DNA from 2 places in the Rhizobium anhuiense bv. trifolii genome. Region 1 is predicted to be linked to the other one. Evidence: predicted binding sites of a transcription regulator. Region 1 holds the regulator's gene; the other holds the start of a gene.
The links. The regulator PhoB, encoded in region 1, activates phosphate uptake and scavenging genes when phosphate is short. The targets are predictions, from matches to a motif close to TGTCATNNANCTGTCAT.
Positions count from the first base shown of each region.

Region 2: NE851_RS03355 (acid phosphatase) is a predicted target of PhoB. The motif match lies at 2,846-2,862, and genes of this name have one in related genera.

Region 1 covers NZ_CP098803.1:831,454-837,185, reverse strand. Annotated here, with positions in the region: gene argF (ornithine carbamoyltransferase) at 1-693, opposite strand, end outside; gene NE851_RS12700 (aspartate aminotransferase family protein) at 734-1,933, opposite strand; gene NE851_RS12695 (GcrA family cell cycle regulator) at 2,357-2,890, shown strand; gene phoB (phosphate regulon transcriptional regulator PhoB) at 3,151-3,834, opposite strand; gene phoU (phosphate signaling complex protein PhoU) at 3,982-4,695, opposite strand; gene pstB (phosphate ABC transporter ATP-binding protein PstB) at 4,740-5,555, opposite strand; gene pstA (phosphate ABC transporter permease PstA) at 5,571-5,732, opposite strand, start outside.
Region 2 covers NZ_CP098801.1:693,579-699,310, reverse strand. Annotated here, with positions in the region: gene NE851_RS03365 (3-oxoacid CoA-transferase subunit A) at 1-57, opposite strand, end outside; gene NE851_RS03360 (IclR family transcriptional regulator domain-containing protein) at 318-1,076, shown strand; gene NE851_RS03355 (acid phosphatase) at 1,173-2,717, opposite strand; gene NE851_RS03350 (cytochrome-c peroxidase) at 2,915-4,204, shown strand; gene NE851_RS03345 (ArsR/SmtB family transcription factor) at 4,307-5,233, shown strand; gene arfA (arabinosylfuranosidase ArfA) at 5,444-5,732, shown strand, end outside.

The sequences.
Region 1 (5,732 bases):
ATGTTCCTGATTCATGGAGACCCAGGTATCGGTCACCACGCAATCGACGCCGGCGACCGCACGGTCGGCATCATGGCAGAGCATGATTTCGGCGCCCTCATTGCGGGCCCAGTTCAGATAGTGATCCTTGGGCTCCGAGCCAAGGGGCACGGCCATGTTCATGCGATAGCCGAAGCGCGCCGCCCCTTCGACCAGCGAATGCAGCACATTGTTGCCGTCGCCGGTCCAGGCGATGGTCTTGCCCTTGATCGGGCCGCGATGCTCTTCGAAGGTCATGATATCGGCCATGATCTGGCAGGGATGGGTGTCATCCGTCAGCGCATTGATCACGGGCACGGTCGCGTGCTCGGCAAGCTCCAGCAGCCTGGAATGCTCGGTGGTGCGGATCATGATCGCATCGACATAACGCGATAGCACCTTGGCCGTGTCGCCGATCGTCTCGGCGCGGCCGAGCTGCATCTCGGTGCCGGACAGGAACAGCGTTTCGCCGCCGAGCTGGCGCATGCCGACATCGAAGGAGACGCGGGTGCGCGTCGACGGCTTCTCGAAGATCATCGCCAGCATCTTGCCGGCGAGCGGCTTGTCGCCCGTGCCGGCCTTGAAGGCCTGCTTGCGGGCGAGCGCATCGTTCATGATGGTTCTGAGATCGGCTGACGTGACCGCCGAAAGATCGAGGAAATGTTTAGGAGCCATAGTCTTCTTACCTGTGCTGCGCCCGCAGGCGGCAATCCCTTCAAGCCGTCTTCTTGACCTTGGAGGCGCGAATGCTCTCGGCAGCGCGCTCGATGCGGGCAAGGCCCTCGCGGGCTTCCTCGGCGGTGACCACGAGGGGCGGAAGAAGACGGATGACATTGTCGCCGGCGGGCACGCCGAGCAGATGGGCGGCGCGGATCGCCTGCAGCAGTTCGGCTGAGGGAATGGCGGCCTTGACGCCGAGCAACAGCCCCTCACCTCTGATATCCTCGATCACATCGGGATAACGGTCCTTCAGCGAGGCGAGGCCCTGGCGGAAGACAAGCGCGACGTCGCGCACCTGCTGGAGGAAGCCATCGGCGAGAATGATGTCGAGCACGGCGCTGCCGACGGCCATGGCGAGCGGATTGCCGCCATAGGTCGAGCCGTGCGTGCCGGCCTTCATGCCGGAGGCAGCCTCTGCTGTGGCAAGGCAGGCGCCGAGCGGGAAACCGCCGCCGATTCCCTTGGCGACCGCCATGATGTCGGGGGTGACGCCCGACCATTCATGGGCGAAGAGCCTGCCGGTGCGCCCGACCCCGGTCTGGACCTCGTCGAGGATCAGCAGCAGGCCATTTTCGTCGCAGATCTGGCGAAGCGCCTTCATGAATTCGGGGGTGGCCGGACGCACGCCGCCCTCGCCCTGCACCGGCTCGATGAGAATTCCGGCGGTGGCATCGGTGATCGCGGCGCGCACCGCTTCGATGTCGCCGAAAGCCACCTGATCGAAACCCGGCGCCTTGGGGCCGAAGCCCTCAAGATATTTCTCCTGGCCGCCGGCGGCGATCGTCGCCAGCGTCCGGCCGTGAAAGGCGCCCTCGAAGGTGATGATATGGAAGCGCTCGGGATGACCCTTGGAATACTGATAACGGCGCGCCGTCTTGATCGCGCATTCGAGCGCCTCGGCGCCCGAATTGGTGAAGAACACCTTGTCGGCGAAGGTGGCGTCGGTCAGCCGTTTGGCCAGACGCTCCTGGCCGGGGATCTCATAGATGTTGGAGAGATGCCAGACCTTGTCGGCCTGCTCCTTCAGCGCGCCGACCACATGCGGATTGCTGTGGCCGACCGAAGTGACGGCGACGCCGGCGCCGAAATCGAGATATCGCTCGCCGCTTTCGGTGATCAGCCACACGCCCTCGCCTCGCTCGAACCGCAACGGGGCACGAGAATAGGTGTCATAAAGCGGCGCGGCTTCAGCCATAGCGCGATCTCCCATCGATGTTATCAAGCTCCGGACTCCGGCTAAGAAAACCAGGCCCGAAAAATCAAAAATGCCGCCTTGCGGCGGCGACTGGCACTATTTCCTTTTCGCGCTGCAATGTCAACAAAACTGCGCCCTTAGCGCATGCAGCAAGCTTGTACAGCAGCATTATCCGTCCTCAACAGGCATTATTGCAGAAATGCCACGCCGGGGCAGCAAGTTGGGGAAAACTTGAAATTCGATTCATCCGGATTCATGCGACTCTTGTCACGGAGTCAGCCTCACACTAGGTTAAAGTTCAATTACTAGACTGCATGCGGCGGAACTAGTCACCAAAATTGATCAAGCGTTTCTTGTTTCGGAGCCTTCCGGGACAACGGTGAGGGATTCTGCCATCACCAACGCAAAAGGTGGAGACAGGGCATGAACTGGACAGACGAGCGGGTCGAGAAACTCAAGAAGCTCTGGGCCGAAGGACTGAGCGCCAGCCAGATCGCGGCACAACTTGGTGGCGTCAGCAGAAACGCGGTCATCGGCAAGGTGCATCGGCTGAGCCTCCCCGGCCGTGCCAAGGCCGGCGGTACCGCCAATGCCGCCCGAACGCCGAAACGCAATACTTCTGCGCCGCGCGCGCCGAACTACGCCTCACGGGTCGCCACTCGCACCGTTACCCGCCAGCAGGGCGCGACGATGCTGAAGGAAGAGATCGAGATCGAAACGATCGAGGAAATGGAATACGTGCCGAGAGGCAACGTGGTCGTTCCGATTTCCCGACGCCTCGGCCTGACGGAACTGACCGAACGCACCTGCAAGTGGCCGGTCGGCGATCCGCTGAAGGACGACTTCCACTTCTGCGGCTGCGAATCCCCCGACAATTCGCCCTATTGCAGCTATCACCAGAAGCTTGCCTACCAGCCGGTCAACGAACGCCGCCGGGCAGCAGCGCGGGCCAGCTGAGCGGGTAACATCGCCGCACATGAGAAACGGGCCGACTGGCCCGTTTTTTTGTGGTTATTGGTTCGCGCGGATGGCTGCCCCTCATCCGCCTGCCGGCACCTTCTCCCCGCTTGCGGGGCGAAGGGGATATGCCGCGACCTCTCCGTTCCCCGCTAACCTGTCGCAGGGCACGTCCCCTCGCCCCGTTTTACGGGGAGAGGGTTAGGGTGAGGGGCAGACGCTAGCTCGAGCGACGTTGTCAGCAATCAGAATGGAGGCCCTCAGGCTTCCATCGAATAACCGGCGCCGCGGACGGTGCGGATGACGTCCTGCATGTTGGAGAAATTCAGCGCCTTGCGCAGGCGGCCGACATGGACGTCGACGGTGCGTTCGTCGACATAGATATCGTGGCCCCAGACACCGTCGAGAAGCTGCGAGCGGGAGAAGACCCGGCCCGGCGACGACATCAGGAATTCCAGCAGGCGGAATTCGGTGGGGCCGAGGCGGACTTCGCGGGTCTTGCGATGGACCCGGTGGGTTTCGCGGTCGAGTTCGATATCGCCGCATTTCAGCACCGTCGACAGCACCTCGGGACGGGCGCGGCGCAGCATCGCCTTGACGCGGGCAACGAGCTCGGGGGTCGAGAAGGGCTTGACGACATAATCGTCGGCCCCCGTCGAAAGCCCGCGGACGCGCTCGCTCTCTTCGCCGCGCGCCGTCAGCATGATGATCGGCAGGCGCTCGGTTTCCGGCCGCATGCGCAGGCGCCGGCAGAGTTCGATGCCGGAGACGCCAGGCAGCATCCAATCGAGGATGAGCAGATCGGGCGTGCGCTCCTGAAGCCGCATTTCGGCTTCGTCGCCACGAAGGATGGTATCGACCTCGAAGCCTTCCGCTTCGAGATTGTAGCGAAGAAGCACGCTCAGGGCTTCCTCGTCTTCAACAACTGCAACTCTCGGGATCATGCGTGTCGGTCTCCTCGCGCATGATCCTTGAACCGGGGATGGTTCAAGCAATGCACCCTGCGCAAATTCAGAATTGGCTGCGACCTCTTTGCGCGCCCCGGATGGGCGCGCACGCAAGCTTCTAGCCCGGCCGTCCGGCCCGGGCGGTTATTCGGTTACCGCGCCGACGGTGTTGGCGCTGTCGTCTTTCGGACGATCGCCTTCCGGCTGCGCACCTGTCGCCATGTAAAAGATCGTCTCGGCGATGTTGGTGGCGTGGTCGCCGATGCGCTCGATGTTCTTGGCGCAGAAGAGAAGATGCGTGCAGCTGGTGATGTTGCGCGGATCTTCCATCATGTAGGTCAGGAGCTCGCGAAACAGCGAGGTGTACATCGCGTCGATCTCGTTGTCGCGTTCGCGGATCGCGTTCGCCTTGTCGGCGGAGCGATTGGTGTAGACATCGAGCACTTCCTTGAGCTGGACGAGCGCCAGTTCGGAGAGATGCTCGAGGCCGCGGGCGAGCTTGCGGGGAACGCCGGTGCTTTGGACGGCGATGACGCGTTTGGCGGTGTTCTTGCCGAGGTCGCCGACGCGTTCGAGATCGGCGGCGATGCGGATCGAGCCCATGATTTCGCGCAGGTCCGCGGCCATCGGCTGACGGCGGGCGATGGTGACGATCGCCTTGTCGCCGATTTCGCGTTCGGCGTGATCGAGGATCACATCGTCGGAGATGACCTTCTGCGCCAGCGCGGTATCGCCGTTGACCAGCGCCCGCACGGCTTCGGCGACCATCTGCTCGGCCAGGCCGCCCATTTCGGAAATCCGCCTGGACAGGAACTTCAGATCATCATCATAGGCAGAATAAATATGTGTCGATGCCATGGGGCTTTATCCTCGAATAACGGAAAGGCTTGGTGACGCCAGGATCAGCCGAAGCGACCCATGATGTAATCCTGGGTGCGCGGATCGTCCGGATTGGTGAACATCTTGTCGGTGTCGTTCTCCTCGACGAGATTGCCGAGGTGGAACATGGCGGTGCGCTGCGAGACGCGCGCGGCCTGCTGCATGGAGTGGGTAACGATGACGATCGTGTAGTTCTCGCGCAGCTCGTGGATCAGTTCCTCGACCTTGGCGGTGGCGATCGGGTCGAGCGCCGAGCAGGGCTCGTCCATCAGGATGACCTCAGGGCTGACGGCGACGGCACGGGCAATGCAGAGGCGCTGCTGCTGACCGCCGGACAGGCCGGTGCCGGATTCATGCACGCGGTCCTTGACCTCGTTCCAGAGGCCGGCGCGCTGCAGGCTGGTCTCGACGATCTGGTCGAGATCGGCCTTCGACTTGGCCAGGCCATGGATGCGCGGGCCGTAGGAGACGTTTTCGTAGATCGTCTTCGGAAACGGGTTCGGCTTCTGGAAGACCATGCCGACGCGGGCGCGAAGTTCGACGACGTCGATATCCGGATCATAGATATCGTCGGTATCGAGCGTGATCTTGCCGGTGACGCGGCATCCGTCGATCGTGTCGTTCATGCGGTTGAGGCTCCGCAGGAAGGTCGACTTGCCGCAGCCGGACGGGCCGATCAGGGCGGTTACGGTGTTTTCGCGGATGTTCAGGTTCACATCGAAAAGCGCGCGCTTTTCGCCGTAGTAAACCGAGACATCCTTTCCGATCATCTTATACGGGACGTTGCTCATCTTGTGATCCAGCGCCTTTTCAACTGCAGCTTCCGTCAACATGTTCATGATGTTTAACTCCGTTTACCAGCGGCGCTCGAAGCGACGACGCAAGAGGATGGCGCCCATGTTCATGACGATCAGGAACAGGAGCAGAACGATGATGGCACCCGAAGTACGCTCGACGAAGGCACGTTCGGCCTCGTTGGCCCACATATAGACCTGTACGGGCAGAGCCGTCGAGGG
Region 2 (5,732 bases), on a different replicon from region 1:
CGCGCCGTCACCGATCTCAGAGACGGCTTCCGCCGTGCTCCCGACTGTCTTGTCCATGCGGGATCTCTCCTTGGCTATGCGATCGGGAACTGGTTCCCGTCCTTCGAGCGTCAGGGATAAAGCGCAGCGGGCCGGACGGCAAGAAGTTTGTGCGATATTTGACATTTGTTCGTATATCGCACAATAAGGAGTGGTCGGGCGCAGCCCGAGCAATCGATCCAGCGAATCGATTGCAGCGACGAATGCCCGAAGCGCAAGCGAAGGGCGAAGCACGATAGAACGCGGTCCGACAGGCAACCCCAAGACAGGAGCCCACCATGCGCGAAACGGATTTCGTCAGCGGTTTTGCCCGCGGCCTGAAAGTCATTGAAGCCTTCGGTGAGACGCGGCAGCGGCTTTCCATTGCCGAGGCGTCGAAACTGACGGCGCTCGATCGCGCCGCCGTGCGCCGCTCGCTGCTGACGCTCGCCGAACTCGGTTATGCCGATTACGACGGCAAGTTCTTCACCCTGACACCGAAGATCCTGCGGCTTGGCCATGCCTATCTCGCGGCGACGCCGCTGCCGGCGCTGCTGCAACCGCATCTCGATCTTCTCTCCGAAAAGGCCGGCCAGAGTGCCTCGGCCTCGGTGCTCGACGGCACCGAAATCGTCTATGTCGCCCGCGCCTCGCAGCGCCGCGTCATGTCGATCAATTTGACCCCCGGAAGCCGCCTGCCCGCCTACTGCGCCTCGATGGGCCGGGTGCTGCTTGCGGCCCTTTCCGAGAGCGAGGCGCGCGCCATCCTGGCCCGCAGCGAGCTGAAGAAGAACACTGTGAATACCAGAACCGATCCGGAGGAGCTCATCACAGAATTCCGCCGTGTGCGCGCCGAGGGCTACGCCATCATCGATCAGGAGCTGGAGATCGGTCTCTGCTCCATTGCCGTGCCCATCGACAACGACCGCGGCGAAACCGTCGCGGCGATCAATATCGGGGCGCCGGCCGCTCTCGTGCCGGCCGCGGAGATGAAGGAGCGGTATCTGCCGCTGCTGAAGGAAACGCAGACCGCATTGCGACCATTACTGCGGCGGTGACGGCAAGCAGTTCCAGCAAAAGTCCGCAGCGGTTTTGCGTCCGGAATACGTAAAGAAACAGATGGAGCGGCCCCGAACAGGGGCCGCTCGCAATCGTCAATGCGTCAGGTCGAGCGCGGCTGTGAGGTCGCCCATCGGCGGCCGATCATTGTTGCGCAGCGCCTTGTCGCGGGCGAGGATGCCGGGCAGCACCGGCAAATCATAGCGCGCGGTGATGAAGCGGATGATCGAGGTCGTGTCGTACTGGGTGTGATCGACCATGCCGCTCTTGGCGAAGGGCGAGATGATGAAGGCCGGAATGCGGTTGCCCGGGCCCCAGCGATCGGCCTTCGGCGGCGCGACGTGATCCCAGAAGCCGCCATTCTCGTCATAGGTGACGATGACGAGCATATGGCTCCATTGCGGGCTCTTCTCGAGGTGGGAGACGATATCGGCAAGATGCTGGTCGCCGCTCGACACGTCGGCATAACCGCCATGTTCGTTGAGGTTGCCCTGCGGTTTGTAGAAGGAGACCGCGGGCAGCTTGCCATCGTCGATATCCCTGAGGAAGGCTTCGCCGCCAAGACCGCCATCCCTCAGATGTTCGGCGCGCGCCGGCGTGCCTGGCGCGAAATTGGCGAAATAGTTGAACGGCTGGTGGTGGAACTGGAAGTTCGGCACCGGCGTGGCGTTCTTGCCGTCGAGGGCTGCCTGCCAGGCGCCGCTATACCATGCCCAGCTGACGCCCTTCAGCGACAGCAGGTCGCCGATGGTGATTTCATGCTGCGGAGGCAGCGTCGTTGCGGCGGTGGGATCGGCATAGGCCGGATCGCCGTCCTTGGCCGGCGGATTGGCGCTCGGCTGGTAGGGCGGCTGCATGGTGTTGACGGCGTAGAAGTCGGGGGTCAGCGTGCCGTCGGAGACGAATTTCGGGGCGCCCTCCAGCGCCGACTTCGGGCCGTTTTCCGCCACAACAAGCGACGTGCCGTCCGCATCGACCTTGGCAATGGTCGGCTTTGCCGGGTTCTTGTCGGCGTCGGGATAATAGGGCGTGCAGGCGCAGACCAGCGCGAAATGATTGAGGAAGGAACCGCCGAAGGCGCCCTGGAAGAAGTTGTCGGCAATGACGTATTTCTTGGCGACCTGCCACATCGGCAGGACGGAGCCGTCGTAGTGCCCCATGACGAGGCTGCCGGAATCGGCCCAGGCGACGAATTTGTCGTTCTTGCCGCCGTCGATCTGCATCTGCTCCTGGTAGAAGCGGTGCCAGAGATCGCGGGTGATGACCGAAGGCGACTGCGCAAAACCGTTGGGATCGTCGATCTCAAAGGTGGCGTTGGCAAGATGGGCCGACTGCGCCTCGGTGACGGCAGGCGTCACGCCTTTGGCGGTGAGGCCGCCCCAGGCGGGCGGCAGTTCGGATAGCGGCTGGCCGTCGCGGTCGAGCTGGCGGGCGTGATCGACGGTCGCGTTCGAGAGCCCGTCGACGCCGGGAAAGCTGCCGTAGAGATTATCGAAGCTGCGGTTTTCGGCATAGATGACGACGACATTGTCGATCTTGTCGTAACCGGCGGGCGTCGCATGGGCTGCCGTTGTGATCGCAAACGGCACGATGGCCGATCCGGCGAGACAGATGGAATGGAGGGTCTTCAGTCTTTTCACGTCAGTTCCTCATGGCTAGGGGGCGTTGGCTAGAGGGAGCGGAGAACGCTCGGGGGCGTCCAAACGCTATTCCGGCCGTCTATCAACTTTGTGACATCGGGGGTTGGCGTGATGCCGCAGGCGATAGCCGTCATCAATTTGTTGCAACCAGGTTCGATCATGGAGCAAACCAGTCTTAAGCTATTGGAATCCTTATCATGGCAATCAAGACCATCTGGCTTGTGCGGTCCGGCCTGGCGGTGAGCATGGGTGCTGTGGCGCTCTGTCTTGCCAGTCTTCCGCTGCGGCAAAGCAGCGCGGCGACCACGGCCGGCCTGCATCCCGGCCCGATGTCGCGCGCCGAGGCCTTTGCCCGAGCCGAAACGCTCACCGCGCTCGGCCGCAAGATATTCTCGGATGCCTCGCTGTCGGCCTCGGGGCTCCAGGCCTGCGCGTCCTGCCATGATCCGGCTCACGCCTTCGGTCCGGCATCGGCCACACCGGTCGAAATCGGCGGCCAGCATATGGACCGGCCGGGGCTGCGCGCCGTGCCGACGCTGCGCTACCTCCAGGCGGTACCCACCTTCACCGAGCATTATTACGATTCCGAGGACGAGGGCGACGAAAGCGTCGACAATGGCCCGACCGGCGGCCTGACCTGGGACGGCCGTGTCGACCACGGCGCCGATCAGGCGAAGATCCCGTTGCTTTCGCCCTTCGAGATGGGAAACAAGGATGCGGCCGAAGTGGTGGCAAAGCTGCAGAAGGCAGCCTATGCCGATGACATCGAGGCGGCATTCGGCGAGACGGTGTTCGACAATCCCGACGATGCCTTCGACGCCGCCGCCGAGGCGCTCGCCACCTTCGAACAGAGCGGCCCGGATTTTTATCCCTATTCCAGCCGCTACGACGCCTTTCTCGCCGGCAAGGCGACGCTGACAGCGCAGGAGCTACGGGGGCGGCAGCTGTTCGAGGATCCGGCCAAGGGCAACTGTTCGAGCTGTCATCTGAGCGAGCCTGCCAATGACGGCGAACCGCCGCAATTTTCCGATTTCGGCTTCCTCGGGCTCGCCGCTCCCCGCAATATGGCAATCCCGGCCAATAGCGATCCGAACTATCACGATCTCGGCCTCTGCGGCCCTCAGCGCACCGACTTTGCTGGACGCAGCGACTATTGCGGCCTGTTCCGCACCCCGACGCTGCGCAATGTCGCTCTGAAGAAGAGCTTCTTCCACAACGGCTATTTCCACTCGCTGCGCGACGTCGTCTCCTTCTATGCGACCCGCGACAGCGATCCCGGCCGGTGGTATCCGAAAAATTCAGATGGCACGGTCCGTAGATATGACGACCTGCCGCAAGCCTATTGGGACAATCTCAACCAGGACCCACCCTTCGGCCGGAAGTCCGGCGATGCGCCTGCCCTCACCGACCCCGAGATCGACGACATCGTCGCTTTCTTGGGAAGCCTGACGGATGCCGATCTGCTGCCCAAGTCGGCCGGGCATTAGGAATGACGTCTTTCTCAACAATAACAATCAAACCGTCGAAGCATCCCCACTTGATGTATCATGATTTCCGATATACATCATTTTATCGGAAATCATGGGGGAATGATGGAACGCTCGTTTTTGACGATTGCCGCCGGCGAAAATAACGATGCGATCCGCGCCCTTTCGGCGCCGGCGCGGATTGAGATTCTCAAGCTGCTCTGTGCCAAAGGGCCGATGAATATCAACGACATCGCACGCGCGCTTTCCCTCCCCCAATCCACCGTCGCAACCGGCATCCAGATTTTGGAGGACGCCCGGCTTGTCGATTCCCAGCTGGCGAAAGCCCGCAAGGGAAATCAGAAGATCTGCTCGGCGATCTACAGCGAAATTCTGATCAGCTTCGAGGAAAGTGCTGCCCAAAGGGCCAACAATATCATCGAAGTCGAGATGCCTGTGGGGTTGTACACCAGTTGCGACGTCCATGCGCCTTGCGGTCTTTGCTCGACCGAGAGCGTCATCGGTCCCCTCGATGTGCCCGACTATTTCCTCGATCCGCAGCGCATGCAGGCCGGGCTCGTCTGGTTCGGCCGGGGCTATGTGGAATATAAATTCCCCAACAACGCCAAGGTGTTGAACAAGGATATCCGCGCCATCGAGTTTTCGCTGGAGCTGTCGTCCGAGGTGCCCGGCACCAATCCGGACTGGCCCTCCGATATCACGCTCTGGGTCAACGGCATGGCGATCGGCACCTGGACATCGCCCGGCGATTACGGCGACAAGCGCGGCGCCTTCACGCCGGCATGGTGGAAGCTCGAGGGCTCGCAATATGGGATGATGAAGACCTGGCGCATCTCGACGCGCGGAACCTTCATCGACGGCATCGCCGCATCGAATGTCACGCTCAGCGATCTGGCGCTTGCCCAGCACTCCTCGATCCGGCTTAGGGTCGGCATCGCCGAGAATGCCGGCCATACCGGCGGCGTGAATATTTTCGGCCGCGGCTTCGGAAATCATGGACGCGATATCATCATGCGGCTGCATGTCTAAATTATAAATATCGGAAATCTTGATTTAAATATCACGCTTCTTTCCAGATTTGACAACCAAAAATGCACGACAACATACTGTAATAAAACAATTATTTCCGAAAATTGAATTAGTATGATTAAAACCGCAACTCGGTTGACAGAACGACATTCCTGATATCAAGTTAGAGGCAAGAAAACAAAAATTCTGATATATAAACGGGAGGATCCGTTGAAGACGAATGTCGTTGCCCACCGCGATTTCCGCGTCGCGACCATTGACGCCAGGCTCTACAGTTCATTTCTCGAACATCTCGGCAGAGCGATTTACGGCGGCATCTATGAGCCCGGACATCCCACAGCCGACGAGGACGGATTTCGCCGCGACGTGCTCGATCTTGTGCGTGAGCTCGACACGCCATATTGCCGTTATCCCGGCGGCAATTTCGTCTCGGCCTATAATTGGGAAGACGGCGTCGGCCCGCGTTCGGAGCGCCCGGTTCGCCTCGATCTTGCCTGGC